Linked DNA regions of Thalassospira sp. TSL5-1. The protein of the gene in region 3 binds, or shares a complex with, the protein of the main gene of each other region. Links are inferred from orthologs where the notes say so. Each region holds a gene or a part of one and is shown on either strand. Other genes may lie near its edges.

Region 1 (8,149 bases), on a different replicon or contig from region 3:
GGATGTCACCGGTTTGCCGATTGTAACCGATATTCACCTGCCGGATCAGTGTGAAGCTGTGGCGCGTGTTGCGGATATTTTGCAAATCCCGGCTTTCCTGTGCCGCCAGACCGATCTTTTGGTCGCGGCAGCCGCGACGGGCAGAGCGATCAATGTCAAAAAGGGGCAGTTTCTTGCCCCTTGGGACATGGCGAATGTCGCCAACAAAATTGCCGAAGCGGGCAATGAAAATATCATGCTTTGTGATCGGGGAACCAGCTTTGGTTATAATACGCTGGTAACTGATTTCCGTGGACTTCCCACGATGGCCCAACAGGGCTATCCGATTGTGTTTGACGCAACCCATTCGGTTCAGCAACCGGGCGGGCAGGGCGGAACAACAGGCGGACAGCGCGAATTCGCCCCCGTTTTGGCGCGCGCTGCAGTTTCTGTTGGTGTCGCGGCATTGTTCATTGAAACCCACGACAATCCCGACGCCGCCATCAGCGACGGACCCAATCAAATTCCTCTCGGCAAGCTTCCTGAAGTGCTTTCGATTCTGAAGGAATTCGATGCCGTTGCGAAGGCCAATCCGGTTCGTCTGGATATGTTCGACGCATAATAAGGCTTAATACAAAGTGCCGCCATATTTGTGGCGGCATTTCTTTTATGCTGTAACCGATGCGACCCGCTTTTCGGGTCGTTCAACATGTCAGTAAGGAGAGATGTTTCGTCATGACCGCTATTATTGATATTCGCGGGCGCGAAATTCTGGACAGCCGGGGCAACCCGACCGTTGAAGTTGATGTCACCCTGGAAAGTGGCGCCTTTGGTCGGGCAGCCGTTCCGTCAGGTGCATCGACTGGTGCGCACGAAGCTGTCGAACTGCGTGATAAAGAAGACCGTTATCTGGGCAAGGGCGTTACCAAGGCTGTTTCTGCCGTTAATGGTGAAATTTTTGAAGCTCTGGCCGGTGTCGATGCCGAAGAGCAGATCGAAATTGACCAGGCGATGATTGACCTGGACGGAACGGAAAACAAAAGCCGTCTTGGTGCGAATGCCATTCTGGGTGTTTCACTTGCTGTTGCCAAGGCCGCGGCCCAGGAAGCCGGTTTGCCACTGTATCGTTATATTGGTGGTTCTTATGCCCGCTCTCTCCCGGTGCCGATGATGAATATCATCAATGGTGGCGAGCATGCCGATAACGCGATTGACGTTCAGGAATTCATGATCGTTCCTGTCTCGGCTGAATCGGGTACCGATGCCATTCGTATGGGTGCTGAAATTTTCCATAACCTGAAAAAATCGCTTTCGGCCGACGGTCTGAGCACTTCGGTTGGCGATGAAGGTGGGTTTGCGCCGAACATCGCATCGACCGAAGCTGCGATCAGCTATGTCATGAAGTCGATCGAGGCGGCCGGTTATCGTCCGGGCGATGATGTGATGCTAGCGCTTGATGCGGCATCTACCGAGTTCTACAAGGATGGCAAATACGTTCTGGCAGGTGAAGGCAAAACCTTCGATTCAGAAGGTATGGTCAAATACTGGGCCGAACTTGCTGCAAAATATCCGATTTTTTCGATCGAAGACGGGATGTCCGAAGACGATTGGGACGGTTGGGCTGCGTTGACCCGCGAGATTGGCGATAAAATCCAGCTCGTCGGCGATGATTTGTTCGTGACCAATCCGAAGCGTTTGGCCGATGGTATTTCTCAGGGGGTTGCCAACTCGATCCTGGTCAAAGTGAATCAGATCGGTACGCTGAGCGAAACCCTTGAAGCGGTTGAAATGGCGCATCGTGCTGGTTACACCGCCGTCATGTCGCACCGTTCGGGTGAAACCGAAGATTCAACTATTGCCGATCTGGCCGTTGCCACTAATTGCGGCCAGATTAAAACCGGTTCGCTGTCGCGTTCCGACCGGTTGGCAAAATACAACCAGTTGATCCGTATCGAGGAACAGCTTGGTTTGGCTGCCCGTTATCCGGGCCGCGCGATCCTGAAAAAATAAAATCTGTTTCCTGATCGAAACGGATGCAAAAGGCCACCTGTTGCGGGTGGCCTTTTTGTGTTTACGAATTGTTAACTGATCGTAAATGCAGCAATAAAAACCGCCTGTTTTAAAACTCTTTTTACCTTGTTGGGTTTAAATTGGCCTAATTGATCGTGCATTTTCGTTCTTCGGTACCGTAACCTTATAAATTTACGATGAAATAACCTATGTTGTTTTATCGTCACGATATAGAAACATTTTTCCTGATTGGGGAATTTGTTCATTCACTAGGGCTCATTTTGAAATGTCGTCATCAGCACCGGTAGTTCGTCGGTTTCGGCAGGCCATAGCGCCGGTTTTTGCCTTTACGGTGATGGTATATTTCATCTTTCACAGTGTGGAAGGGGATCGGGGGCTTTTGGCTTATTGGTCCATGCAGGACCGGGTGACTGAGATCGTCAAGCTGCGAGACGACATTCGCGCCCGTCGGGAACTTTTGGAGCAGCGCGTAAAAGCATTGCGTCCCGGAAGCCTGGATCCCGATCTTTTAGATGAGCGGGCACGCACCATGCTGGATATGGCCAATCCTGACGACGTTATCATTTTTCATCATAACGGTTATGACCAGCCCTGATTTCAGAAATTTCCGCATCTGGGTATGTTCGGTTTTTCGCGGCGCAAATCTTGGCAGCAGCTGTTTTGTCGCGTATGCGAAGGTGAAAACTCATTCATCAAAATTGTTTTCATAAAATCACAGCATTTGTGACGGTCGGGAAAGAGCCATTTTTAAAGGAACTGGCCAACCGACTGATTATTAACAAAATATCATTTAAGCGCGGAAAATTCCAATTAACCTGATATCAGTTTATTTGTGATTGTGCATTGCAAAACAAGGTGTTAGAGGACGCAAGATTGCTTGCTTATGTCAGTTGTTTTGGGTAGTTATTTCGGTGGTCCAATACCGAATTAAGCTGCTTTTCAAAGAAGCTTAAGCGAGCCATCCACCGGGAGGAATCATGGCGACCACAAAACGCAAACGTGCCACGACGCGCGCCGACAACCAGGCGAGCAGTGACGATCTCCTTAAATATTATCGCGACATGCTTCTGATCCGCCGTTTTGAAGAAAAGGCCGGCCAGCTTTATGGCATGGGGCTGATCGGTGGCTTCTGTCACCTCTATATCGGTCAAGAAGCTGTCGTTGTAGGTATGCAAGCTGCAACATCGGGCGATGATGGTGTGATCACCAGCTACCGCGATCATGGGCACATGCTGGCCTGCGGCATGGATTCCGCTGGTGTCATGGCGGAACTTACCGGTCGTGAGGGTGGTTACTCTCGCGGCAAGGGCGGCTCCATGCACATGTTCTCGAAGGAAAAGAACTTTTATGGCGGCCACGGTATTGTTGGCGGACAGGTTCCGCTGGGTACCGGTATTGCCTTTAATTATAAATATCGCGGTGAAGACAAGGTTTGTCTGACCTATCTTGGTGACGGCGCTGTCAACCAGGGGCAGGTTTATGAATCTTTCAATATGGCGGCTCTTTGGAAGTTGCCGGTTGTGTACTGCATTGAAAACAACCAGTACGCCATGGGCACTTCGACCCAGCGCCACTCGGCCAGCCCGGATCTTTATCAGCGTGGCGAAGCGTATGGTATTCCCGGCGAACAGGTGGACGGCATGGATGTTTTGGCCGTTAAGGAAGCTGGTGAACGCGCAATCAAGCATTGCCGCGACGGTAACGGGCCTTTCATTCTTGAGCTGAAAACCTATCGTTATCGCGGGCATTCCATGTCTGACCCGGCGAAATACCGGACGAAAGACGAGCTCGACAAGATGCGCAAGGAACATGACCCGATCGACATGGTCAAGAAGCTGTTGATCGATGCAAGCATCCTTGATGAAGACGGTCTCAAGGAGATCGACAAGGAAGTTAAGGCAGAGGTCGCCAAAGCAGCGGAATTTGCGCAGAACAGCCCGGAACCGGATCGGTCCGAGCTGTTTACCGATATTTTGATCGAAGTCTGACCCTGACTTTGCAAAATCCGCTTTTGACCAGAAATTTTCCCGCAAAGAGGGGGAACCATGCCGATTGAAGTTTTGATGCCTGCATTGTCGCCGACAATGACCGAAGGCACCCTTGCCAAGTGGAACGTCAAAGAGGGCGACACCGTCCAGTCTGGCGACGTTCTTGCCGAAATTGAAACCGACAAGGCGACAATGGAAGTTGAAGCCGTCGATGAAGGCACCATTGGCAAGCTGATCGTTGATGCCGGGACTGAAAATGTCGCGGTCAATGCCGTTATCGCCTATATCCTTGAGGAAGGTGAAGACGCATCAGCCCTTGATAATGTCAACCCGGGTGAGGCCAAGGCCGCACAGAAGGCCGATGATGCCGACGAAAAGGAAGAAAAATCTTCCGAGAAGTCTTCTTCTTCATCGTCGTCTGCTGCGCCGGTTCAGGCGTCAGGCGCCATTGAACGTGCCGAGAACGAACCGCGTGCCATGAGTGTCATGAACGAGACACGCGATGAAAAAACCTACACCAAATTCAAAACCCAGACCGTTCGTGAGGCCCTGCGTGATGCAATGGCCGAAGAAATGCGGACCGACGAAAATGTTTTTGTCATGGGTGAAGAAGTTGCGCAGTATCAGGGGGCCTATAAGGTTACTCAGGGCCTGCTGGACGAATTCGGTGACAAGCGTGTTGTTGACACCCCGATCACTGAATATGGCTTTACCGGCCTTGGCACAGGTGCAGCCTTTATGGGTTTGCGTCCGATTGTTGAATTCATGACCTTCAACTTCGCCATGCAGGCCATTGACCATATCATCAACTCGGCTGCGAAAACGCTTTACATGTCCGGTGGCCAGCTTGGTTGCCCGATTGTGTTCCGCGGCCCGAACGGTGCTGCTGCCCGTGTGGGTGCACAGCACTCGCAGTGCTATGCTTCCTGGTATGCACATTGCCCGGGGTTGAAGGTGATTGCACCTTATTCGGCCGCCGATGCAAAAGGCCTACTGAAAGCTGCCATTCGTGACCCGAACCCTGTTGTGTTCCTTGAAAACGAAATCCTTTATGGCCAGAGCTTTGAAGTGCCGGATGATGATGATTTCGTCCTGCCGATTGGACAGGCCAAGATCGAACGAGAAGGCACGGATGTGACCATCGTTGCATTCTCGATCATGGTGGGCAAGGCGCTTAAGGCTGCTGAGAAGTTGGCAGAAGAGGGGATTTCGGCCGAAGTTATCAACCTTCGGACCATTCGCCCGCTTGACGTGAACACGATTGTGCGTTCGGTGATGAAAACCAACCGTATCGTCACCTGTGAAGAAGGCTGGCACTTTGCCGGTATTGGTGCGGAAATCGCATCGGTTATCATGGAACATGCGTTCGATTATCTCGATGCGCCTGTTGCCCGTGTGACCGGCGAAGATGTGCCGATGCCCTATGCGGCCAACCTTGAAGTCCTGGCATTGCCGCAGGACCAGCACATCGTCGATGCGGCCAAGGCCGTATGCTATCGTTAAACAAAAACGGACAGGGGTTGGCGCAGTGAATCTGCTGCCGCCCCGGTTACCGGGAGATTGCATCAATGCCAGTTAAAATTCTGATGCCGGCGCTTTCGCCGACGATGACAGAAGGCACCTTGGCAAAGTGGCTTGTCAAGGAAGGGGACACGGTTGAGTCCGGTGATGTCCTTGCCGAAATCGAGACCGACAAGGCGACGATGGAAGTCGAAGCCGTTGATGAAGGTAAAATTGGTAAAATCCTCGTGTCGGAAGGCACCGAGGGTGTTGCCGTAAATGCCGTTATTGCCCTTCTTTTGGAAGAAGACGAGGATGAATCGGCGCTTGAGGGCGCTGATACATCTGGTCCCGATGTTGGCGGTGATGCCGAAGAATCGGCACCGAAGGAAGAAAAATCCGAGAGCAAGGATGTTGCTTTGGGAACGTCTAACACTCCGACCTCCAGCAAGGATGGTGAGCGCATCAAGGCAAGCCCGCTTGCCCGCCGCATTGCATCGCAGGAAGGTTTGGAGCTTTCGGGTGTAGATGGCTCCGGTCCGCGTGGCCGTATCGTCAAACGCGATATTGAAGCCGCCCTTAGTAACAAATCCGCTGCCAAATCTGAGTCCAAGGCCGACGCCCCTGCTGCAGCCAAAGCTGACGCACCGGCGTCCAAGGCTCCGGCTGCTTCTGGCTGGAACCCGGATTTGACTGGGCTGCCTGAATATGAGGAAATTCCGAATACGACGATGCGCAAGGTGATTGCCCGTCGTCTGACGGAATCCAAACAACAGGTTCCGCATTTCTATCTGACCATCGATTGCGAAATCGACAATCTTCTCTCCGTTCGCAAGCAACTGAATGAAAAAGCGGGCGAGGGTGTCAAGATTTCGGTCAATGACATGATCATTCGTGCGTCCTCGATCGCGCTCAAGCGCGTTCCGGCCGCCAATGCAGTCTGGACCGATGCTGCTATTCTGCAGTGCAAGCAGCAGGATATTTCCGTTGCTGTTGCCATTGATGGTGGCCTGATCACGCCGGTTATCCGTAATGCGGGAGGCAAGGGCCTTGCCGAAATCTCGACCGAGATGAAAGCACTGGCTGCCAAGGCACGCGACGGCAAGTTGCAGCCCCAGGAATTCCAGGGCGGAACGTTCTCGGTTTCCAATCTGGGTATGTTTGGCATCAAGGACTTTGCTGCCATCATTAACCCGCCGCAGGGTTGTATCCTGGCTGTTGGTGCTGGCGAACAGCGCCCGGTCGTCAAGGATGGTGCGCTTGCCATTGCAACAGTCATGAGCTGCACGCTGTCGGTTGACCACCGTGTGGTTGATGGTGCCGTTGGCGCCGAATTCATGGCTGAATTCAAAAAACTGATCGAAGATCCGCTAAGCATGCTGCTTTAAGGACGGGTTAGGCGGGGACTTTAAAAAGTCCCCGCAAACTTTTGAATTAAATATCTGTTTGTTGAGTTAAACAGATTAAGGAGATGCAAAATGGCGGATAGTAATTTCGACGTTATTGTGATTGGTGCTGGCCCTGGTGGTTATGTAACAGCCATCCGCGCAGCCCAGCTTGGTCTGAAAACGGCTGTTGTTGAGCGTGAACATCTGGGTGGTATTTGCCTGAATTGGGGCTGTATTCCTACCAAGGCGCTGCTGCGTTCGGCCGAAGTTTATCGCAACATGACGCATGCCAAAGAATATGGCTTGTCGTGCGAAAAGCCGTCCTTTGATTTTGAGGCCGTTATTCAGCGTTCGCGTGGTGTTTCCAAGCAGCTTGCCGGTGGTGTGGGCCATCTTTTGAAAAAGAACAAGGTCACTGTCATCAATGGTGAAGCTAAGTTCGATGGCCCGAAAAAGGTCGTTGTTGAAGGCAAAGACAAAGGTACCTACACGGCGAAGCATTACATTATTGCCACTGGCGCACGTGCACGTGCATTTCCGGGGCTGGAAGCCGATGGCAAGGTGGTTTGGGATTATAAAAAGGCGATGACGCCTGACAGAATGCCCAAAAGCCTAGTTGTTATCGGCTCTGGCGCGATTGGTATTGAATTTGCCAGCTTCTATCACACCATGGGTACGGATGTGACCGTGGTGGAAATCATGCCGCAGATCATGCCGGTCGAAGACAAGGAAGTCGCTGCGCTGGCGCAAAAGATGATGACCAAGGACGGGATGAAAATTCTGACCGAAGCCAAGGTCGCCAATCTGAAGCGCAATGCGGATAATGTTGTTGTCACGATTGAAACCAAAGACGGCAAGAAACAGGAACTGACGGTTGACCGGGTGATTTCTGCTGTTGGTGTCATTGGCAATACCGAAAATCTTGGTCTGGATACCACCAAGGTCAAGGTTGATCGCAATGTGATTGGCACGGATGAATTCTCCCGCACGGCGGAACCGGGCATTTATGCGATTGGTGACGTCGCTGGCCCGCCCATGCTGGCTCACAAGGCCGAGCATGAAGGTGTGATTTGTGTTGAAAAAATTGCTGGCGTTAAAAACGTTCATCCGATTGATCCGCGCAAAATTCCGGGCTGCACCTATTGCCATCCGCAGGTTGCCAGTGTTGGCCTGACCGAGGCAAAAGCCAAGGAAGCCGGTTATGACGTCAAGGTTGGCAAATTCCCCTTCATTGGGAATGGCAAGGCAGTCGCTTTGGGCGAA
Region 2 (11,161 bases), on a different replicon or contig from region 3:
CGCCTATGTCATGGATGGAAGTAAAAGTTATCGCGTTACCCTGAAATTCGGGGAATCACGCAGCACTGATGATGCCGAAGGTGACGTAACCGCCACGTCGGATCATCGCCCGACTCGCGAAGAAATCGAGGCGGTGCTGGGTGAATTCATTGGCGAAATTCAACAGGTACCGCCAAAATTTTCGGCAATCAAGGTGAATGGCAAACGCGCCTATGACCTTGCGCGCCGTGATGAAGACGTGGTTTTGAAAGCCCGTCCGATTTTGATAAAAGATCTTCGTCTGGTTGACATGCCTGATCGCGATCATGCCGTGTTCGATGTAATATCGGGCAAAGGAGCATATATGCGGTCGCTGGCGCGCGATATTGCGCTGCGTCTTGGCACTGTTGGCCACATTGCCGCCCTTCGCCGCACGTCGGCGGGGCCGTTTGCGGAAGGTGATTCCATTCCCCTGCAGGAACTGCTGGAAATGGACCCCGAGGCGGTAATGGAAAAACTGCTTCCGGTCGAGACCGCGCTGGACGACATCCCGGCGCTGGCCCTGACCGAAGTCGAGGCGCAACGTCTTGCCAGTGGGCAGCCTGTCGGGCTGTTGCCGGTGGTCAAGCGGAGCGAGCTCGGTACCCCCGTCGCCCGGGACGGAATCGTCTGTGCCATGCTTAACGACCGCGCTGTTGCGCTGGCCGAGATTCATGGCGGCGAAATCCGCCCGGTGCGTGTATTTAATCTTTGAAGGCGAAAGGATGCCTGATGTCGATTACTGCTGAACGTAAAACCGACCTGATCAAAGAATTCGGCCAGAAAGACGGCGACACCGGTTCCCCCGAGGTCCAGGTTGCCATTCTGACCGAACGGATCAAAAACCTGACCGAACACATGAAAGAACACAAGCACGACTTCCATAGCCGTCGTGGTCTTTTGATGATGGTTGGTCAGCGCCGCCGGTTGCTGAAATACTTGCAGCGCAAAAATACCGAACGTTACGAAGCGATCATCGCGCGTCTCGGTATTCGCCGCTGATATTGACGTGCGGCGGAGCGGTTTATCCCTCCGCCGTCGTTTTTTATTGTCCCGCGGATCGGGATGCACGGGAGCGTAGATCCAGAATGGCTGGGCACGCCCGGTTTGTCCGGACCCATTAATTATGTCGCTTGACGTAAAAGCCTCATAATTAATGTGTTCGGATCTCGTGTAGAAGTTGCTTGGTCCGCAAGTAGGTTTGGAAGGAAGTAATATGTTTAATGTCGTCCGCAAGGAAATGCAGTGGGGTAACGCCAAGCTGGTTCTGGAAACCGGCAAGGTTGCCCGCCAGGCAGATGGTGCGGTTATGGTCACGTATGGTGAAACCGTTGTTCTGTGTACTGCTGTCGGCGCCAAGTCGCCGCGCCCGGACATCGATTTTTTCCCGCTGACCGTGAATTACCAGGAAAAGGCATTTGCCGCTGGTAAAATTCCGGGTGGCTTTTTCAAGCGCGAAGGCCGTCCGTCGGAAAAGGAAACCCTGGTTTCCCGCCTGATCGACCGTCCGGTTCGCCCGCTGTTCCACCCGCAATACCGCAACGAAACCCAGATCGTTTGTACCGTTCTGTCGCATGACATGGAAAACGATCCTGATGTTGTTGCCATGATCGGTACCTCGGCTGCGCTGACCATTTCCGGTCTGCCGTTCCTCGGCCCGATTGGTGCGGCGCGTGTCGGTTATAAAGACGGCGAATATCTGCTGAACCCGTCAACCGAAGCCATCAAGGAAAGTGACCTTGATTTGGTGGTTGCCGGTACCCGTGACGGCGTGATGATGGTTGAGTCCGAAGCATCCGAGCTTTCAGAAGAAATCATGCTCGGTGCCGTCAAGTTCGGTCATGAAAAATTCCAGCCGGTGATTGACCTGATCATTGAATTGGCCGAAGACGCCGCCAAGGACCCGCGTGACATTGCCGACCTGCCCGAAGGGTATGACGCCCTGGTCGAAAAAGTTGCTGCCCTGGGCACCGACAGCCTGACCGCTGCCTATGCACATGTTGTCAAACAGGAGCGTTCGGCTGCTGTTTCGGCTGCCAAGGAAGAAATCGTTGCCAAGCTGGCGGACGAAGAAATCGACGATGCCCTGAAAGGCAAGATTTCCTCGATCATCAAGGATCTGGAAAAAGACATCGTTCGTGGTGCGATCCTGAAAACCGGCAAGCGTATCGATGGCCGTACCGGTTCTGACGTTCGTCCGATCCTGGGTGAAGTTTCGGTTCTGCCGCGTGCACATGGCTCGGCCCTGTTTACCCGTGGTGAAACCCAGGCGCTGGCTGTTGCCACCCTTGGTACCGGCCAGGACGAACAGATCGTTGACGCCCTTGACGGTGAATATCGTGAAGGCTTCATGCTGCACTATAACTTCCCGCCCTACTCGGTTGGTGAAGCAGGCCGCATGGGCTCGCCGGGACGTCGTGAAATTGGTCATGGCAAGCTGGCATGGCGCGCCATTCACCCGCTGATGCCGACCAAGGAAGCCTTCCCCTATACCGTGCGTATCGTTTCGGAAGTCACCGAATCGAACGGTTCGTCCTCGATGGCAACGGTTTGTGCAACCTCGCTGTCGATGATGGATGCCGGTGTGCCGCTGGCACGCCCGGTTGCCGGTATTGCCATGGGTCTGATCAAGGAAGGCGAAGATTTTGCCGTTCTGTCCGACATCATGGGTGACGAAGACCACCTTGGCGACATGGACTTCAAGGTTGCCGGGACCGATCATGGGATCACCTCGCTTCAGATGGACATCAAGATCACCTCGGTGACCCCGGACATCATGCAGATTGCCCTGGGCCAGGCCCGTGATGGCCGCCTGCATATTCTGGGTGAAATGTCCAAGGCCCTGCCGGAAGCCCGCGGTGAAGTTTCGGGTAATGCCCCGACCATTACCCAGTTCTCGATCCCGAAAGACAAGATCCGTGACGTTATCGGCTCGGGTGGCAAGGTTATTCGTGAAATTTGCGAAGAGACCGGTGCCAAGGTTGATATCGAAGACGATGGCTCGATCACTGTTGCGCATACCGATGGTGCCAAAGGCAAGCAGGCCGTTGACTGGATCAAATCGATCGTTGCAGAACCTGAATTGAACCATATCTATGAGGGTAAGGTTGTTAAGGCTGTCGATTTCGGCGCATTCGTGAACTTCTTTGGTGCGCGCGATGGCCTGGTTCACATTTCGGAACTGGCACAGGAACGTGTCAAACAGGTTTCCGATGTGGTCAAGGAAGGCGACAAGGTGAAGGTCAAGGTTATCGGCTTTGATGACCGCGGCAAGATCAAATTGTCGATGAAGCGTGTTGACCAGGAAACCGGCGCTGACCTTGAAGCTGCTGCTGAAGCCTGATGTAAGGTAAATGTGGGCGGGCGGCGATAATAACAATATACGCCGCCCCTCCTCACATCGACTTGGATAACCCGCTTGTCCGAAAAGCCGAATGGGAGAGACGAACTTGAAAGCCCTTAAACCGCTCGTCATGTCGGGAAAAGAGGTTCTGCCGTTGATTGAAGGCGGAAAAGGTATCTCTGTTTCGACAGGTCAAAGCTCAGGCGCATGGGCTGCGGCCGGTGGTATTGGCACGTTTTCTGCCGTCAACGCAGATTATTATGACGCTGATGGCAATATTGTGCCTGTCAGCTATGAAGGCAAAACCCGTGGCGAACGCCACCACGAACTGGTGTCTTATGGCATCCAGGGCGGAATTGCCCAGGCGCAGATTGCCCATGAAACCCGCAATGGCGAAGGCCGCCTGCATGTGAATGTGCTGTGGGAAATGGGCGGGGCCGAGGCCATCCTGGAAGGGGTTCTGGAAGGAACCAAGGGCCTGGTCCACGGTGTGACTTGTGGTGCAGGCATGCCCTACCGGGTATCCACCATTGCCGCATCCTATGGCATTTATTACTACCCCATCGTGTCGTCCGCCCGCGCCTTTCGCGCGCTGTGGCTGCGGGCCTATAAAAAGGTTCCGGAATGGCTTGGTGGTGTGGTCTATGAAGACCCGTGGCGTGCCGGTGGGCATAATGGTCTGTCAAATTCCGAAGATCCGCTGGTCCCCGAAGATCCGTTCCCGCGTGTTCGGGCCCTGCGTGAATTCATGAATTCCGTTGGTCTGAATAATGTGCCGATCATTATGGCCGGTGGTGTGTGGTATTTGCGCGACTATGCTGACTGGATTGAAAACCCCGAAGTTGCACCGGTGGCGTTCCAGTATGGTACCCGTCCGCTTTTGACCCAGGAAAGCCCGATTTCCGATGAATGGAAAAAGCGCCTCCTGACGCTCAAAAATGGCGATGTCTCGCTGCATAAATTCAGCCCGACCGGCTTTTACAGCTCGGCGGTGCGTAACAGCTTCCTTGAAGACCTGCATCAGCGTTCGGACCGTCAGGTGCGCTATTCGCGCACGGCTGAGGCCGATTTGCATGTGGGGATTCCGCTGGGCCGTCGGGGCCGTCCGATTTATGTGCGTGAAGACGATGCCGACAAGGTGCGTGGCTGGCTTGAGGCCGGTTACACCGAAGGCATGCCAACTCCGGATGACACAATGGTATTTGTCACCCCGGAAAGCGCGCTTGAGATCAAAAAAGACCAGATCGACTGCATGGGCTGTCTGTCGCAGTGCCAGTTTTCCAACTGGCAGCAGCATGAAGGCACGACGGGCAAGCGGGCTGATCCCCGGTCTTTCTGCATTCAGAAAACCCTGCAAAACATTGCGCATGGTGCCTCGGTTGAGCATGAATTGATGTTTGCCGGGCACAATGCCTACAAGTTTGCGGAAGATCCGTTCTATGCGGACGGGTTCATTCCGACTGTCAAACAGCTTGTCGACCGTATTGCCACGGGCGACTAGGTTAGGATATTTCCAAAAGCAACCGCGCGTTGCGGGGAAAACGAAAGGGGCCGGTTGATGACCGGCCCTCTTTTTTTGCGGGATTGTTCCTTCAATCGACCATAAGAACAATTATAGTTGATCAAAATCAAAGAAAACGACTTTAAGCTCCGTCTAATATAGCCTCGACATCAACGGGTAGTTGTCCTTCAACTACTGGTTAAAAACTTTGTTAAGGGGCACCATTATGACCATCCAGCGGCCTTATACCCATGCACTGAACCGCCTTAAAGAAGCCGGTTTGCGTCCGACCCGCCAGCGCCTTGCCCTGGCCCGTTTTTTGTTTGATGCCGGTCATCGTCATGTGACCGCAGAACAGCTCCATTCCGAGGCAATGGCACAGCATGTAAAGGTTTCACTGGCAACGGTTTATAACACCCTGCACCAGTTCACCGATGCCGGTTTGATCCGCGAAATCATTGTTGATTCCGGCCGGTCCTATTTCGATACCAATGTTGCCCCGCATTATCATTTCTATTGCGAAGATGATGGCAGCCTGGTTGACATTCCGGCTGATGCGGTCCATTTGGCCCGTATTCCCAACATGCCGCGCGGCACCGAACTTTCTTCGGTTGATCTGGTCTTCCGTTTGCGCCGCCAACAGGAACGCCACGCAGCTGCATAAGTTTTGCAGAAACTGGACTGAAGTCGGGTTTTCATCCCTGATGTAAGGCCGTTGCTCAACTGCTGCCATTGTACCGTGTGCAACGGTCATTGGGCTTGCGTAAATATGGCCGCTGCTGTGACAGGGGTATGAAAACCAACCGGCGCGTTACCAAACGCCCCTTTGGTTCTTGACGCGCATCGATATTGAAACAAATAGAAGGGCGGCAATGCGGGTGATCGCGTGCCGTCCTTTTTTGATTTCTCGACATATTAGAAACAGGGGGCCCATGTGGCGCTAAAGGGTACACGTACCGAGCAAAACCTGCGTTCCGCCTTTGCCGTCGAAGCGGCAGGAAACCGGCGTTATCTTTATTTTGCCCAGCAGGCGGATATTGAAGGTCAGACCCAACTTGCCGAACTGTTTCGCAGTGCCGCCGAGGCTGAAACCGGCCATGCGTTCGGGCATCTGGAATTTTTGGAACAGTGCGGGGATCCGCAAACGGGCCTGCCATTTGGCGACAGTCGCTGCAATTTGCGCGCGGCCTTGCAGGCCGAACGCGAAGAAGGTGTTAATTCCTATCCGGAAATGGCCCGAATTGCCCGTGAAGAAGGGCTGGAGGATATTGCCGCCTGGTTTGAAACCCTTGCCCGGGTGGAAAAACAGCATGCGGACCGATTTGAACGCGCCCTGCGTGATCTGGGCGAGAATGTTGACTAAATAGAACGGCCAAAACAAAAATAACGGCCGTATTTGCACCGTTAAAAGGCGCACCAAACACGAAAATTGACGTTGGGGAACATCATCGCGGCCACTTTTTTGGGGTGGTCGTTATTTGCAGGTCAAAGGGAAGGCATCACCAGACCTGTATCAGTGAAATCGGATGACGAATTGAATGTTCATTGTGAACCTGACCTATCTTGTCGATCTCAGCGAAATCGACGCGGTGCTGACGGACCATGTTGAATGGCTCAAGCAGTGTTACGGGGTTGGCGCTTTTGTGGCGTCAGGCCCCAAAAAACCGCGGGATGGCGGGGTTATTTTGGCGCGTTGTACGCGCGAAAAGCTTGAAGGATATTTGAAATGCGATCCGTTTTGGGAAAAGGGGCTGGCCCGCTACGAAATCATCGAGTTCGAGCCCGGCATGATGGCCAGCGGCTTTGAAAAGGTTTTGATGAAATAACCGGTGCTCTATCCGCAGCCCTATTCGTCGAGCCATCGAAACGGATGCAGGTGTTAAATTCCCCCGGTTGACGGGTGGCTTTCCGGACGTGTTGTTTGGCAATTAATTCCGGGCAGACCATCCGTCATTTGTGTTTTGCCCGTCAGGTGAAGCGTTTCATACAAAGCAACCAGCCGATGATTTTGATAAATGGCATTCGGCGTAACTGCGGCGTTCGGGGATAAAGTTTTACACCAACATTGTGGTATTCAGGATACAGGATTATCATGCTGGGTGCCCCTTCCAACTCCTGCAGGGTGGTATTATGAGACGCCATCATCTTGTTTTTCAAGCCATTACATCCCGCGATCGCCATCTTGTTGTCCGCCAAGTTCAGGATGCCCTGACCCTTGCGCGTGGCTGGGTCGATGACGCCCATTTTTATTCCAACAAAATGACGACGATCCGTTTTACCCTTGCTGCCGGCGATCTGCCGGTTTTTCGCACGACATTGCAGGAATACGGAGTGATGATCGAAGACGTCACCCGCCCTGGCATTGGTGCAGGTGTGGCATCGCTGCCCGATGATGCCGAAATTTCAGGCTCCCTCCAGATCACCTTTTTGCATAATGAACCTGATTTGAAACAGGTTATTCCGGCTGTACCGGGTTAAGGTTCGCAAGCTTACTTATTCCGGGGGCAGTGGCACCTGGGGCCAGTCATGGGTGACATCAGCCTGAACCGGTCGTTCAAGATAAGTCGATAAAACGACATAGCTTTTGGTGCCTCTTACGCCCGGCAGAACATATAGCTGAGACAGAAATTGTTCCATTGCGTGTGCGCTGGCGGTTCTGACCTTCAGGATAACACATGTATCCCCCGCCACCCCCGATTATGTGCATGCGATGGAAGTCACAGGTGCTGCCCGTTTTTTGTTCGTAAGCGGTACAATGGGACTTGATGCTGATGGCACGGCCCCTGATGGTCTGGATGATCAATTGTCGCTGATATGGTCCAATATTCGCCGCATCCTTGCCGAGGCGGATATGACGGCGGAAAACATCGTGCGCGTCACAAGCTATTTATCGGACGTAACCTTTGTTCAGCCCAATCAGGATGCCCGACTTCATGCCCTGGGAGAAAGACGTGTTCCCACCACGGCGATTGTCGTTCAGACATTGAAGCCTGAATGGTTGGTCGAGATTGAAATTATCGCCGCCGCATAGGGCTGTTGTAACCACACGCCCGCTGGATCAGCATTGCACGCACGGATAAGGGTATCGATACTGGAAACCCTGAAACTTATCATCAGGATGTGTGATGTGGGTCAGGCCAATGCGGCCTTTTATTAACATGCCGCTGATTTGAAACAGGTTATTTCGGCGGGGCCGGATTACGGTCTGTGGGATTTTTCACCGATTCAGCCGGGATTGTCTGTTGGGGGGCTGTGCGCTTTTTGGCACCCAATTTGCCAAATCCGGCGCGGGCGAGAATCGCCCGGCTTTTGTCGCGGGCGCTGAGTGTTGCGATGGCGGTGTCGCCGGATATGGCGGTTTCGGGCGGGTTGGCGGGTGCAGTGACCCCCGTGTCATTGGCCTCGCGGGTGTCGATTTGTCGCGGTATTGTTGGGGTTACTGGGACAGGTGTTGCCGTCATATCGGCCCTGTCAGAAAGCAAGTTTGATGCTGGCAGTTCCGCCTTGTCTGCTTTGGCAACAAATTCCATCACCAGGTCAACCGCCCCTGTGAGATTTTCGTTTAAAATACCATGCCGGTCGGCGGGCAGCATTTTAACGGTTTTGTTTTGGGTGCCGGTTAATCGCCGGGCAATCATATTGGCGCTGGCCGGGTCCACCACCTGGTCGCCATCGGCCTGTAAAACCAGCACCGGGACATCGATATGGGCCAGTTTGCTGTTCATTTCGGCAACCGCACGGCGCAAATGATACAGCCCGTTAATGGGAATATGCCGGTAATTGATTTCGGGATGTTCCGACTGGTTGGGGCGAAAGCCCAGCATTTCGCTGGCATTGGGCACCCAGCCCATTAATTTGTTGGCCCCATAGAGCAAGGGAACAAACATCAGGTTACGATTGCGGAACTTAAGCGGTGTGCTTGCCATTAAAAGCCCGGCCAGGCGGGGCGGATGACTGGCGGCAAAAATGGCACTAAGCGTTGAGCCGGTTGAAAAACCGACAATCACAACCTGCTCGCAAAAGGCTGAGAGAATGTCATATCCCCGCTGAACCGATGCCAGCCAGTCCTGCCAGCTTCGGCTTTGCAGGTCATGGGGGGATGTGCCGTGGCCCGCCAGGCGAACACCCAGCACGGCGTGCCCCTGGGCGGCTAGACGGTCCCCGACATTTCGCAATTCCGCTGGTGATGCCAAAAAGCCATGCACCACCAAAATGCCGGTTTTGCTGTGGTGCGATGGTTCGGGCAAATGCAGATAGGGCGCACCGGAAAGCGTGGCTGTTTCCTGGTCATTAATCGCGGCATATTGGGCGTGATGGAATTTTTGCCAGTTCCATTTCCAGGCCCGCATTTCATCATCAAATCGCAGGCGGGCAAATTCGGCGGGTTTTATTTTGCCAATCTGTTTGCGGGCGGCTTTCAGGGCATCCCATGCGGCCTGGATCGGGGCCATTTCATTGGCATAGACCATGACGGGGTTATCCATGCGGATTTGGTCAAACCCGGCTTCGGCCTGTAATTTGGGCAGGAAACAATATTTGCCGTCGCGCCGTTCGATCAGGCCAAGTTGCACGGCACTGTCGATAAACTGGCGGATTTGCGGGCATTTATGGTCAAAAATGCCAATATAGGCGGCCGGGTTCAAAATGCCGCGATGGAGATGAACATTGGTGGCCTGCTGAACATTTTTGATCGCTAGATAGATGGTTTTGTCAAACTGGTCGATATCGACTTCGGTTTCGCCATCGGCCAGGATCATCTTCATTAACCGGGCGGCAAGGTGGCTGACATTGAGCGTGATGTTGGAATACATCACCGCCATGCACTGGTCACGCAGCGGGTGGACATGGCGGGTCAGGGTATTCTGGATGACGCGGTCGCTCAGGCGTGGCAGGTCTTTGGCCGGGCGAAACAGATCATCCAGGGTTTTGGCATGGCGCACCATGCGCCCCAACAATCGCTGGTCCAGCCAGTTAAACCGTTCATGCGGGTAAACCGGGTCCCCAAGGCGGATATCCATGTCGGTCTGCTTAAGGATCAGATTGCCTTCAATAATCAGTTCTTCGGCCATTTTGGGGCTTAAGCCGCCCATAAACATTTCCGCTCCGCGTGCCAGCAGGTTTTGATCCACGCGCAGCGGGTGAAAGGTGATATTGGCCGGAAACATCAGGGTTGGTTTGGCAATTGCGATTTTCAGCTGATCGGGCGAAGTGCCCAACAGATCCGCCCAGCGCAAAAGTTCGTCCGGGTTGCCATGTGTGATCAGCCAGGACAGGCCGGTTTTAAAGCCATCCAGCCCCAGAGCCAGCACGGCTGCCCCGGTATGATGGGCGCGGCGCTGATGGGCGGAGCGTGAATAAATACTGTAATCGGGTTTGCGGCCAACATAGGGGGACTCATCGGCCATAACCCGCCGGTCTTTGACCATGCCACCTTCGGGGAAAATCACCACCTTGCCACCGCGCAGGATTTCTTCTGCCAGAAATGGCAATAGGCGCCCGTAATTGTTGGGAACACCGCCAAGGGCGCGTAAATATTTCGATAGTGTATTGTCTTCGACAAAAAACTCCGCCGATGCCACCGACCGGCAATAAACCCCGGTTTCCAGCGCAATCAGATATTGCGGGATAAAGGTTTCAAAGCGGGCGAAATGGTTGAACATGAAAATGTCGCCCTGGGCAAGATGCTCCTTTTCACCATACAGCTTGATATTGATGTCAACGCGATTGCGCAGCACGCTCATGGCGCGCATGGTCCATTCACATGCCGCCGGATGAATGGCGAACTGTTCCTGTTCGATCTGTTTGAAATCAATGGTCATGGGCGGCCTTCCCTAACAGTGCTTTTGCACATGGCGGCAGGAATATGGTCCGGTTTTTAAGGTCGCCTGTTTGTCAGGCTTTATGGCTCTTGGTCGTGTGCGCCGGTCACATTCATGGATTATGATTATATTTATTATATGTGGGGAAATCATGGCGTTGCCAGGCTCCGTCCGTCAAGAAAGACGGTGCTTTTTGTTGCCGGAATTGCCGACATATGCCCGATTTGCAACCGGCATGTATATGCGGCCATTGCATTTGCGGGTGACAGAGCGATTCCGTTTTTTGTCTTTAAGTCGTCCCGGGGGCGTATCCGGCTTTGCACTTTGCCGGGATGATGGTGTTGGCAGATGATTTTTAAAATGACTTTTTAGACATAAGCCGATTGCAAAGGGGCTGCCAAGATGGAAGGCCATAGCAGGCCCGTGCGGTCCGTTGCGGGATTGTGGTTTGGGATATTGTTTTGTGTTGCGGGCTGGCGA
Region 3 (11,807 bases):
CCCTGATCGATCACAAAGGGCGCATCAAGAACCAGCGAGGACGGCGTAAAACCGGAATCCATTGCCGCCAGATAAACAAACGGCTTAAAGGCAGAACCGGGCTGACGGTGGGCCTGGGTAGCACGGTTGAATTTTGACATATCGTGGGAAAAGCCGCCCGACATTGCCAAAACACGCCCGGTATGCGGGTCCATCGCCACAAGGCCACCATTCACATCGGGAATCTGCTGCAGCGAATAGGTGCCATCAACAACATTGCCATTATCATCTTTCAGGCTAGCAACCATCACAACATCGCCGGGATTAACCACGTCCGATGCCTTGCTTACGGCACCACCAACCCTTTGGCCCTTCAGCCAGGGGCGTGCCCATTTCATTTCCGCAAACGGAATTTTGCCCTGCTTGCCATTTTCCACGCCAATAATGGCGTCATTACCATCCAGACGCAAAACAACCGCCTTCAACCACGGAACATCATGCGGTGCCTTAACCTGTTCCAGCGGTTTTTGCCAATCGCCCGAAATATCAATTTTTTCAAGCGGGCCGCGCCAGCCATGCCGGCGATCATAATCTACCAGACCATCAAACATGACCTTGTTGGCAATGGTCTGCAATTTCGGATCAACCGACGTGCGCACAGAAAGGCCACCATTATAAAGGGCATTTTCACCATAACGATCAACCAGTTCGCGGCGGACTTCCTCGGCAAAATAATCGGCATGGGCATAATAATCGACCGATTCACGATCCTTGCCAATCAAGGGCGCGGCCAGGGCCTCATTTGCTTGGTCTGCTGTGATGTAACCCTCATCAAGCATACGCCCGATCACCCAGTCGCGACGGCCTTTTGCCGCGTCATGGTCTCGAACCGGGTCGTAATTTGACGGTGCCTTGGGCAAGGCCCCCAAATAGGCAGCCTCGGCAACTGTCAGTTCATCAAGAGATTTGTCAAAATAGCGCAACGCGGCTGCGGCAACACCATAGCTGCCCCGTCCCAGATAAATTTCATTCAGATACAATTCCAGAATATGCTTTTTGGAAAAGGCCTGTTCGATCCGGAAAGACAGGATGGCTTCCTTGATTTTACGGTCATAGGAAACCTCGTTGGTCAGCAAAAAGTTTTTCGCCACCTGCTGGGTGATGGTCGATGCCCCAACAGGGCGGCGCCCGGAACCGATATTGGCGATATTGGTAATCGCGGCACGAAACACACTGGGAAAATCAATCCCCGGATGGGTCCAGAAATTCTGGTCCTCGGCAGCGACAAAGGCATTAATCACCTTGCGCGGGATCTGTTCGATCGGCACAAAAACACGTTTTTCCTTGGCATATTCCGCGATCAGGGCACCGTCACCGGCGTGAACACGGGTCATGACCTCCGGCTCATAATCGGCCAGTTGAGTATAATCAGGCAGGTCCCGGCCAAAATGCCAGAAAACACCAAGAACGCACGCTCCACCTGCTACTGCCAGCAGGAAAAGCACACCGGTAATTGTCAGAAAAATACGCATTAAACGGATCTTTATCGTTTCGCTGTTGTTGCCGCCTGGGCGGATGTATGCTCGGACGAATATCACAAAGCCCTATCATCGCGGCAAAAAAGTGGCCCCGTTGCACTAGAACGCGCATCCCGGCTTACTGATCCCCGAATTTAAGACGATTTAAATTACAATCTACGCCCGCACAGAAGCACCCTATACTTTTGTCAGAGACAACTGTAGGGACAAAACCGGGCAAAACAACGGCAAAATTTAATGACATCTTAAAATCAGGTGCTTCTTGCCAATCCCGAAGCTGTCAAAATTTATGGGTTTTAAAATAGTCATCCAGGGCACGTAAAATTGCCTTGGCCATTTTTTCCCGATGTGCCGGTGATTGCAGCAATTTCGCATCGGTCGGGTTGGACAAATATCCCATTTCAAACAACGCAGAGGGAATATCGGGTGCCTTCAAAACGGCAAACCCGGCAAAACGGTGGGTTCGCTGCTGCAATTTCACATCGCTTGCCAGTTCACGCACCATATCGGTGGCAAAATTGGACGACAGATTCATGGTTTCACGCTGGGCCAAATCGATCAGAATGCTTTGTACCAGCGAATTTTCCTCGGAAAGGTCGATCCCCGCAATAACGTCGGCCTTGTTTTCCTTGCTTGCCAGGGCCGATGCTTCCTTGTCCGATGCGTTTTCAGACAAAGTATAAACCGACGCCCCGCGATGATTGCGGTCCGAAATAGAATCGGCATGAAGGGACAAAAACAGGTCCGCGTGGTTTTTACGCGCAATCTCGGTACGCTGACGCAGCTTCAGGAACACATCCTTGTCACGGGTCAACAGGGCGCGATAACGCCCCGAATCCGTTAGCACCTTTGCCAGTTCCCGCGCCGCTGCCAGAGTAACATCTTTTTCATAAACACCCCCAACACCGATGGTTCCGGGGTCCACCCCGCCATGCCCGGCATCAATGGCGATCAGCGGCTTGCGCGGCCCGGTGGTTTTGCCGGTTTCAACCGCGACATCCTCGCTTTTTTCCGTGACCGAGGTATCGTTACGCTGGCGCGCCGAATAGGCCGCCATGCTTTCGCGCGATGCCGCCATAAAGGTATCGCGCGATGTGGGGGCAATATCGATCACCAACCGGTTTGGCTTAGCCCCGCTGGCTGGCAGGGTAAAAATTTTGGAAATCAGGGCGGGCTGGCTTACATCAAGCACGACACGGAACGTGCCCGGTTTAAACAGGCCATAGCGCAAACCCGAAATAATCCCGCCGCCCGATGTTACCTTGCCCGGGGGGGCGCTCCAGTCAATTTCAGGCATATCAATGATAATGCGGAACGGATCAGGCAACAGGAAATAGGTGTAGTCAACCTCGCGGTCCAGATCGATCACAAAGCGTGTTTTATCGGGATAAACGCCTAGGCGTGCGCCCAGAACCTTTGCCGTTTTGGCCTCGGCCACGGTGCTTAGGGACAATGCAAAAAAGCAGTATAAAAAGACCAGAACAAGCGCGCGCATGCCCTGACCACCCAATAATCCGCCTTGCGTGATTTTTTGCCTGCCTTGCAAAAGCACCACCGACCCCATTTTGCTTTGCCATTTTTCCGGATATGTCGACACACCATATGCCGTTTGTGCTTATAGCAACCAGAAAGTTAACGGGTAATTGACCCGCCCTGCCTATCCGCGACTTGCCGCATCCTTTTACAGGCGCGCCAGATACACCATCCCATAATACTGAACAAGGCACACAGCCATTTTACCCCGGCGATTCCCTATTCATATGGGTCTGAACTGTGCAGCGCAAAGGCACTGCAATTTGCAAATCACGCCAATAATTGAAAAATCGTTATGATCGCAATTATTTGCGGCAAATTTTCTTTTCCACCTATTGAAAGCCGGAAAAAGCAGGGTTTTTGATGCGCAAGCCGAACAAACCTTGATCTGAACGCAACAAAATTGTTTGTGGCCTGAGAATAAAAGAGATATGTTGTCGCCGAGATTCCTATGCTTTACGGGACAAAATATTCTCCGTCAGGCTGAGGACGCGACGTGGCAGTTCCTCGGGTCGGTGTCTCGGTGACGCGGCAATCCCCGCTCCCGATAGAGCCCTCCCATATCAGGCTGTCGTGGCGCGCTCGATACAGACATAAGCAATTCTTATTTTTAACACCAAAACCAGGTCCATACCGAAAGAGCAGCCGAAACGCGATGAACCAAACATATCACGGACATATCGCGACCTTTGTGGGCGGCGCCTTCGGTAACGCCGGTTTGTTTGCATATCAGCACACTTTAGCGAGACGCATTAAACTGGCGGGACCTTTAGGAACAGGTTCCGAATGGTCAAACGTATGCTCATCGACGCAACGCACGCGGAAGAAAGCCGTGTCGTTGTTATTAACGGAAATCGCCTAGAAGAATACGACGTCGAAACATCGACCAAGAAACAGATTAAAGGTAATATATACCTTGCCAAGGTAACGCGGGTTGAACCCTCGTTGCAGGCGGCCTTTGTCGACTATGGTGGAAACCGTCACGGGTTTCTGGCGTTTAGCGAAATCCATTCTGACTATTACCAAATCCCCGTTGCCGACCGCGAAGCAATTACACGGGCCCAGACCAGCGCTCAATCCGTTCGTGATGCCGAAATTGTCGAAGACAATATCGGTGGCAATGACGATGACACCCCGAAAAAAGAGAAAAAGCCGACCCGGTCGCGTTCTCGGCGCAAGCCGCGCAAGGATGATGTCAACACAGATACCGGCGACTCATCCGACAAAACCGAAGAAGCAACCGATGCCGCAGATAATGCAGCGGCACCGGAAAACAATGATACCGTCAGCTCCGACAACAACGACGACGATGCCAAACCGCGCCGTCGCCGGGTGCGTAACCGTCGCAAAAACGTCGACGAAAATGATACCAGCGACAGCAACGACGCATCATTAGACGCATCCTCACAGGGCGATGATGATAACGGTGACGATGGCAATAATGGTGGCTCAAACACCGTTGCCACGATGGCTGCCGAAATTGCCGAAATTTCTGTCGATATTGACGAAAACGACACTGAAACCGTCAATGACGAAGAAAATATCGAAGACATGGGTGGCGACGACACCGATGATTTCTCCGATAATGTGCGCCCGCAGCTGCAAAAACGTTACAAGATTCAGGAAGTTATCAAACGCCGCCAGATTCTGCTGGTGCAGGTCGTCAAGGAAGAACGTGGCAACAAGGGTGCGGCCCTGTCCACTTTCCTGTCGCTGGCAGGCCGTTATTGCGTTCTGATGCCCAACACCCCGCGTGGGGGTGGCATTTCGCGTAAAATTACCAATGCCCAGGACCGCAAGCGTCTGAAATCCATTTTGGCAGAGCTGGAAATTCCGGGCGGCATGGCGGTTATTGTCCGGACGGCCGGTGCCGAACGGACCAAAGCCGAAATCAAACGCGACTTTGATTACCTGATGCGCCTGTGGGACCGCATTCGCGAAACCACCCTGCAGAGCCAGGCCCCCTGCCTGATTTATGAAGAAGCCGACCTGATCAAACGGTCCATCCGTGACCTTTATGCACGCGATGTTGATGAAGTTCTGGTCGAAGGCGACGATGGCTACCGCGTTGCCAAAGACTTCATGAAGATGCTGATGCCATCGCATGCCAAGCGTGTTCAGCCCTACAAAGACCAGGGCGTGCCGCTGTTCCACCGTTTCCAGGTGGAAAGCCAGCTTGATGCCATGCTCAATCCGGTTGTTCAGCTTAAATCGGGCGGTTACATCGTGATTAACCCGACCGAAGCCCTGGTTGCGATTGACGTCAACTCTGGCCGGTCAACCCGTGAACGCAATATTGAAGAAACGGCATACAAGACCAACCTTGAAGCCGCCGAAGAACTGGCCCGCCAGCTTCGCCTGCGTGACCTTGCCGGTCTGATCGTTGTCGACTTTATCGACATGGAAGACCACCGCAACCAGAGTGCGGTTGAACGCAAGCTCAAAGAAGCCATGCGCAATGACCGGGCACGCCTACAAATTGGCCGCATCAGCCCGTTTGGTCTGCTTGAAATGTCGCGTCAGCGCCTGCGCCCGTCGCTGGTGGAAAGCGCGTTCGAGGTCTGCACCCATTGCCGTGGCGTTGGCCTGGTTCGGTCAATCGAAAGCTCGGCCCTGCACCTGCTACGCGTGATCGAGGAAGAAGGCATGCGCCGCCGTGCGGGTGCCCTGACCGTTCACGTCGCCAGCGAAGTCGCCCTGTATATCCTGAACCGCAAGCGCGATTCCCTGGCCGAAATTGAACAGCGTTATGGCTTCACCGTCATGATTTTCGGCGACGACAGCCTGATTTCCCCGGATCACCGGATAGAGCGCACCCGTGCGCCGAAAGCCGGTGATGAGGACCATCAGCATAGTATGGTTCTCAATACCGACAGTGTCTCGCTGACTGCCATCGAAGCCCCGATCGAAAAGGTCGAGGAAGAGCTGGTTGAAAATACCAGCCGCGATGACGATAACGAGCAGACCAGCGACAATGACGACCAGAACAAACGTCGCCGCCGCCGTCGCCGCCGTCGGGGTCGTCAGGATGACCGCGATGATAACGCAGCATCCGACACTGACGACAGTGATGCCGCGAATGACAGCAACCAGGATGCCGCTTCGGCATCGGATAATGGCGATGACAATGACGATGATGACGAATCATCACGCAAACGCCGCCGTCGTGGCAAACGGGGGGGACGCCGTCGCTCGCGCCGTCAGGATTTTGAAACGACACCGCGCGTCGTTTCCCCTGCCGATGATGCAGAGGCCACCGAAAAGCGCCGTTCACGTAGCCATACCGCCCCGGATGGCAGCGAGACCGACCTTGTGATTGACGGAGATAGCGAAGGCCAGGACGCCGACAGCTTTGCACCGGAAGATGGCGAAGAAGGCGGCATTCGTGCAGCACGCGAACGCAGCACAACGGCCCCTGCCCCGGCACGTCAGCGTCGTGACCGTCGCGACCGTAACAAGGATAACCGCCGCAACCGCGATAACCGTGACCGTAATGATCGTGGCGAAGTGCGCAATATCCCGATCCAGAACGGTCCGGCGCCGGAAGCCGCCAGCGAAGATGTCGCAACCGAAACGGCATCCGCTGTTTCTGCACCTGCGACACCGGCTGCACCAGCACCGGCAGCATCCGCCCCTGAGACAACCTTTGAACCTGCGGCAACGCCGAAACCGGAACCCACAGTCTCAAAGCCGGAAGCCAGCAGCAAACCAGTTGAACTGGAAGCAGACAAACCCGGCGCAGACAAACCGGCAGCGGAAACGGTAACTGCCCCCACAAGCAGTGAACCAGAACCGACCGAAGCAGCGGCCACCGAAAAACCGGCCGAGGTAGAAAAAACCGAAACCGCGCCCGCAGCCCCGGCGAAACCAAAACCCAAGCGCAAAGGCTGGTGGAGCAACTAACCCGCCAATTACCGCTTGAAACACACAAACCCCGCCATATTCTGGCGGGGTTTGTTGTATCTGCATACACCACTGGCCTTCTTGGGGCGCCTTGTTGGGGCATCGTGCGCCAATAGGGTTACCCTGCCGAGCAATCCGGCCTGTTGCACATTCAAACGGTTAGTCTTTACGGACAACAATCACGGCATATGTGCAGGATTGTGAACTTTCATTTTTAAAAACACAGTCGCACGGCGGCCCCAGTTCCAGGCAGTCACCCGGTTTCATTTCGTGGCGCACCCCACCTTCGATGAAAACAAGCTCGCCCTCCTGCAGCCATATCAGTTGCCGTAAAAATGAATAGGCAGCAGCGGGCATCGGAATTGCAGCCCCCGCAGGCAAATCAACACACACAAGATCAAGCGGGAAGTCCGATGTCGGAGAGACATGGCGACGCACATATCCACTCTGCGGGTCCACCCACACCGGCTGATCCGCCGCCCGCACGAGGCGCTCGTCGTGCTTTTCCGCCAGCAACAACAAGGCTGACATACTTAGGTTAAACGCCCCGGAAAGCTTCGCCAAAAGCGTCGCCGTCGGGCTGCTTTCACCACGTTCAACCTTATAAACCATTGCCCGCGACACCCCGGATTTCTCGGCAAGGTCGGTTAGGGACCACCCGCGTTTTTCCCGTTCCGTGCGGATGCGCGCGCCAATTCGTTGATCAATATTGTTTAATATAGTAGACATATGTATTCTTATAATGAACAAACAGCGAGAACAACATGAAAATCCGCAACGCCACCCAGGATGACGCCGAGGCGATCATGACAATTTACAATGATGCCGTAACGAATACGACAGCCATCTGGAACGATACCACCGTTGATGTCGTCAATCGCCAACATTGGATGACAGAGCGGCAAAAAGCGGGCTACCCGGTGCATGTTGCTGTTGATGATGCCGAAACCGTGTTGGGTTATGCCACGTTTGGTGACTGGCGCGCCTGGGATGGCTATCGTCATACTGTCGAACATTCGGTTTATGTTCAGGCGGACCGCCGTGGGGGTGGTATTGGCAAGGCCCTGCTGCAAAGCCTGATCAAAAGCGCCAGCGACATGGGAAAACATGTCATGGTCGCCGGGATTGAGGCCCAAAACACCGGGTCAATCCGCCTTCATGAAAAGCTGGGGTTTACCCCTGCCGGCCATCTCAGGGAAGTGGGGTGCAAATTTGGACGCTGGCTTGATCTCGTCTTTTTGCAGCTTGTGCTTGACACCCGTCTTACCCCCCAGGATCACCTCAAGGATCACTAAGAGCATGACGTTTCTGCCAATCTTGGGGCTCTTGGTTGCTGCCGGGGCAGCACTTGTCATTCAGAACAGCCTGATGGTCCGCATGAGCGAAACCGTCTCGACCACCCTGATCATTCTGGTGACAAATTCCGCCGTCGGGCTGGTGGCCCTGATGCTGATGCTGGTCAGCCGAAATGGCTTCTCGGGCTTTGTCGAAGTCATTACCCAGTTCCGGGCCTGGAGTGTTCTTCCCGGTCTTCTTGGCTCGTTCTTTGTCTTTGCCAGCATTGTCGGCTATCAGCGGTTAGGCGCGGCCTCGACAATTGCCATTCTTATTACCAGCCAGCTTGTTTTCGGGCTGGCGGCAGACATGATCAAGGCAAACAGCCCGCCACAAAACTCGGCCTTCGCCATTGCAGGGGCTGTTTTATTGATCATCGGGGCTGTTCTGGTCGTCTTTCGACGGATATGAACTTAACAGCCCATTTATGCCAGAATGCACCTACATGCAGTGGCAGATCATTTTTGCCAGTCACGCAGGGCCTTTACTGCCCCCAGCATGGTTTGTTCGCTGTGCGCAAAGGAAAACCGCACATAGGATTTGCCGCGAAACGGATCAAAATCGGTGCCCGGTGTTACGGCAACACCTGTTTCATCCAACATGCGTTTGCAGAAAGCCTCGCTATCATCTGTATGACGCGAGACGTCGGCATATAAATAAAACGCCCCATCCGCCGGGGCGAACTGGTCAAACCCGGCCTTGGGCAATTCATTGAGTAAAATCTCGCGATTCCGGGCGTAAGCAGCAATATTGCCCTGCAATTCCTCTTCGCAGTCAAAGGCGGCAACGGCGGCCAATTGCGACAGGGTTGGGGCCGAAATAAACAGGTTTTGCTGCAAACATTCCACCTGGCGCACCAGATCAGGCGGCACCACCGCCCAACCCAAACGCCAGCCGGTCATGGAAAAATATTTGGAAAAGCTGTTTACGATAAAGGCATCGTCGCCAAATTCGACAGCCGTAGAATCGGCCACATCACCAAATGAAATGCCCTGATAAATCTCGTCAGAAATCAGGCGAATGCCCTTGGCCTTGCAGTAGGCCACCAATTCGGCAAATTTCTCGCGTGAGACCATGCTGCCCGCAGGATTGGACGGGCTTGCCAGAATAAGGCCATCTACCGGCTTATCCAACGCCTCCAACATCGCAACAGTTGGCTGATAATGGCTTTCGGGCCCGGCCATAAGGGTGACGGTTTCAATCCCCAGTGCGCCTAGAATATTGCGATAAGCAGGATAGCCTGGGGCCGCCATAGCAACACGGTCGCCTGCATCAAAAGCGGCCAAAAATGCCAATACAAAAATCGAGGATGACCCGCTGGCCACACAAATGCGCGACGGGTCCAGCGACACGCCGAATTTACGCTGATAATGCCCGCAAATGGCATTGCGCAAGGGGGCAACACCTAACGCATCGGTATAACCAATCAAATCGTCCTCAAGGGCACGGGCGGCAGCTTCACGCACCTTGCGCGGGGCCGGTGTGCCCGGTTGTCCGACCTCAAGGTGATACACCGCCTTGCCGCTTTGCTGGCGCATATTGGCCGCGCGCAAAACATCCATCACGATAAAGGGCGAAATGGCCCCGCGTTCCGATTTTTTCAGCGTCATCTTCCATCCAGTCCGTCAAAACGAAACCTGCCTGTATGAAAACCACACAGGCAGGAAATGGGCATCACGAGTCAGGCCCAGTTAGCGGCCCATTGCCATCCCGGCCCCGGCCGGATCGGCCACAAACTGGCAACTTTCAGGATGCGGCGGAATACCCTGCGGGCAGAACACCCGGTTCACCAGTGACACACCGTCATTATTCAGCGGGACATTAGCCGCACTGCCAGCCCCTTCCAGATCTTCGGCCATTTGCGCAATCTGTTTGGTGGCACCAGCGGGCGTATCGCTCCCCGCGATACCATAATAGAATTCCCAAACATTGGGATTCACCTTCAGAACCGGACCAACCAGAGGCGGCGACACATCCCCGCTGGCAAGATCAAGACCAAAGGCATCTGCGCCGATTCCCACGCCAAACGGTTCGGTCATGGTGGTTTCGCAGGCAACGGCATTTGCCGCGACATCCACAACAACAAACCCGCTGCGCCCGCCTTTGGCGGCATTGGCCGGTGCGTTATCAATATCGGCGAGATACCGGTTCAAAACCCCGACCAGATCATCGGTTCCTGCAATAACATCCTTCCCGGTTGTCGATTTGGGAGCCTGCGTGAAATAAATATTTTCATTGCCAGACTTCACCGCCGTCGCTTCACGCCAGACGGGTTTGTAATTGTTGAGATCAGCAAGGGTTAATGTGCCCCCCGCAGCAGTCACTGCTTTGACTATCTGGCTGGCCAGTACGCCATTATAAAAATCACCCGGTCCTTTAACCCGAAGCGAGGTTAACAACGCCCCCAGGCCCATTTGCTGTACCCGGTCGCCCACTTTCAGAAGCTGACCATCCCGGCTGTAGATATTTGCCAACGACGGCGTAGAGAGGATTTTATCGCGTGATGCGTCAATATCGGTTTTAAGAGATCGCGACAACGGCACGCCAAAACGCGCATCCTGCTCGGCACTGGCAAGCAATTGCCCCCAGTTCAAACGGCCGTAACGCGCGCTAAGGGCATAAAGGCCACGCGGTACGCCCGGCACTGCCGTATGAATTTGCCCATCCGCTGTTTGCGTTCCCGAACGGGGCCAAAAATCCAGAACCTCGACCTTTTTCGCCGCACGATCATGCACAATACACACGCCGCCGCCGCCAATCCCGGCGACCGAGGGTTTGGTCACTGTCATGGTGGCATACAGGGCCACGGCGGCATCAGCAGCAGTGCCCCCTGCCGAAAGAACATCACGCGCGGTTTGCACGGCAAGAGGTTCATCAGCGGTCACACCGCCCAGAACGCCCTTCACTGCCCCGATCTGGCCAAGATTTTGTGGTGTGCTACTACATGCGCCAAGCATGGCAGTCATTGCGCAAACAGCGGCGATCCGCCATGATGGCTGACCAAATGACTTTTCGCCTGGCCCGGATGAACGAACATACGGAACGCATATTTTGCTTAGACGCATTTTAACACTCACTGCCATTTTCCTTGTTGCCTTGCCCAGCGCAGTTTTCGCTCAAGGCCGTTCATTTATCCGTGACACGGAAATCGAAGAAACCCTTCGTCTCTATGCCACGCCCATCTTCAAGGCCGCTGGCCTCGATCCACAGGCTGTATCGGTTTACATCGTTTCCGATAACAGTCTCAATGCGTTCGTTGCCGGCGGGCAAAAACTTTTTATCAATACCGGGCTTCTGTTGAAAGCAGATACTCCCGAACAGGTGATAGGCGTGATCGCCCACGAAACCGGCCACATTGCCGGTGGTCACCTTTCACGCGTCCAGGACCAATTGCGTAACGCATCAGCAATTTCCATTCTTTCCACCGTGTTAGGTGTCGCTGCCGGTGTTGCTGCCGGCCGGGCCGATGTAGGAACAGCCGCCGTTATTGGCGGGCAAAATATTGCCCAGCGTAACTTT

What was found.
Region 1: the proteins of LF95_RS17385 (region 3) and eno are in contact, whole or in part, in a solved structure (PDB 2FYM), measured with the Escherichia coli proteins. The link is inferred for Thalassospira sp. TSL5-1 from one-to-one orthologs.
Region 2: the proteins of LF95_RS17385 (region 3) and pnp are in contact, whole or in part, in a cryo-EM structure (PDB 9QH0), measured with the Escherichia coli proteins. The link is inferred for Thalassospira sp. TSL5-1 from one-to-one orthologs.

What each region holds. Positions count from the first base shown.
Region 1 is NZ_KV880637.1:1,798,233-1,806,381, reverse strand. What follows is about bases 1-2,851. They hold eno (phosphopyruvate hydratase), read left to right. Parts: upstream 1-714; coding sequence 715-1,989; downstream 1,990-2,851. Other genes in these bases: LF95_RS08555 (FtsB family cell division protein), read left to right, coding at 2,276-2,605; kdsA (3-deoxy-8-phosphooctulonate synthase), read left to right, coding at 1-601. Also shown: pdhA (pyruvate dehydrogenase (acetyl-transferring) E1 component subunit alpha), read left to right, coding at 2,988-3,998; LF95_RS08545 (pyruvate dehydrogenase complex E1 component subunit beta), read left to right, coding at 4,056-5,501; LF95_RS08540 (pyruvate dehydrogenase complex dihydrolipoamide acetyltransferase), read left to right, coding at 5,567-6,886; lpdA (dihydrolipoyl dehydrogenase), read left to right, coding at 6,977-8,149. UniProt on the Escherichia coli protein: Catalyzes the reversible conversion of 2-phosphoglycerate (2-PG) into phosphoenolpyruvate (PEP). It is essential for the degradation of carbohydrates via glycolysis.
Region 2 is NZ_KV880638.1:86,388-97,548, reverse strand. What follows is about bases 799-3,797. They hold pnp (polyribonucleotide nucleotidyltransferase), read left to right. Parts: upstream 799-1,234; coding sequence 1,235-3,361; downstream 3,362-3,797. Other genes in these bases: LF95_RS09905 (NAD(P)H-dependent flavin oxidoreductase), read left to right, coding at 3,468-3,797; rpsO (30S ribosomal protein S15), read left to right, coding at 799-1,020. Also shown: tRNA pseudouridine(55) synthase TruB, read left to right, coding at 1-733; more of rpsO, read left to right, coding at 751-798; more of LF95_RS09905, read left to right, coding at 3,798-4,862; iron response transcriptional regulator IrrA, read left to right, coding at 5,089-5,526; LF95_RS09895 (rubrerythrin family protein), read left to right, coding at 5,797-6,225; LF95_RS09890 (YciI family protein), read left to right, coding at 6,401-6,688; LF95_RS09885 (hypothetical protein), read left to right, coding at 6,993-7,340; LF95_RS09880 (hypothetical protein), read right to left, coding at 7,356-7,499; LF95_RS09875 (RidA family protein), read left to right, coding at 7,573-7,893; LF95_RS09870 (alpha/beta fold hydrolase), read right to left, coding at 8,042-10,681. UniProt on the Escherichia coli protein: Involved in mRNA degradation. Catalyzes the phosphorolysis of single-stranded polyribonucleotides processively in the 3'- to 5'-direction. Also involved, along with RNase II, in tRNA processing.
Region 3 is NZ_KV880639.1:106,208-118,014, forward strand. What follows is about bases 3,509-7,153. They hold LF95_RS17385 (Rne/Rng family ribonuclease), read left to right. Parts: upstream 3,509-3,836; coding sequence 3,837-6,953; downstream 6,954-7,153. Other genes in these bases: LF95_RS17390 (helix-turn-helix domain-containing protein), read right to left, coding at 7,113-7,153. Also shown: LF95_RS17375 (penicillin-binding protein 1A), read right to left, coding at 1-1,511; LF95_RS17380 (N-acetylmuramoyl-L-alanine amidase), read right to left, coding at 1,798-3,114; more of LF95_RS17390, read right to left, coding at 7,154-7,682; LF95_RS17395 (GNAT family N-acetyltransferase), read left to right, coding at 7,718-8,248; LF95_RS17400 (DMT family transporter), read left to right, coding at 8,253-8,699; LF95_RS17405 (pyridoxal phosphate-dependent aminotransferase), read right to left, coding at 8,747-9,898; LF95_RS17410 (gamma-glutamyltransferase), read right to left, coding at 9,980-11,254; LF95_RS17415 (M48 family metalloprotease), read left to right, coding at 11,340-11,807. UniProt on the Escherichia coli protein: Endoribonuclease that plays a central role in RNA processing and decay. Required for the maturation of 5S and 16S rRNAs and the majority of tRNAs. Also involved in the degradation of most mRNAs.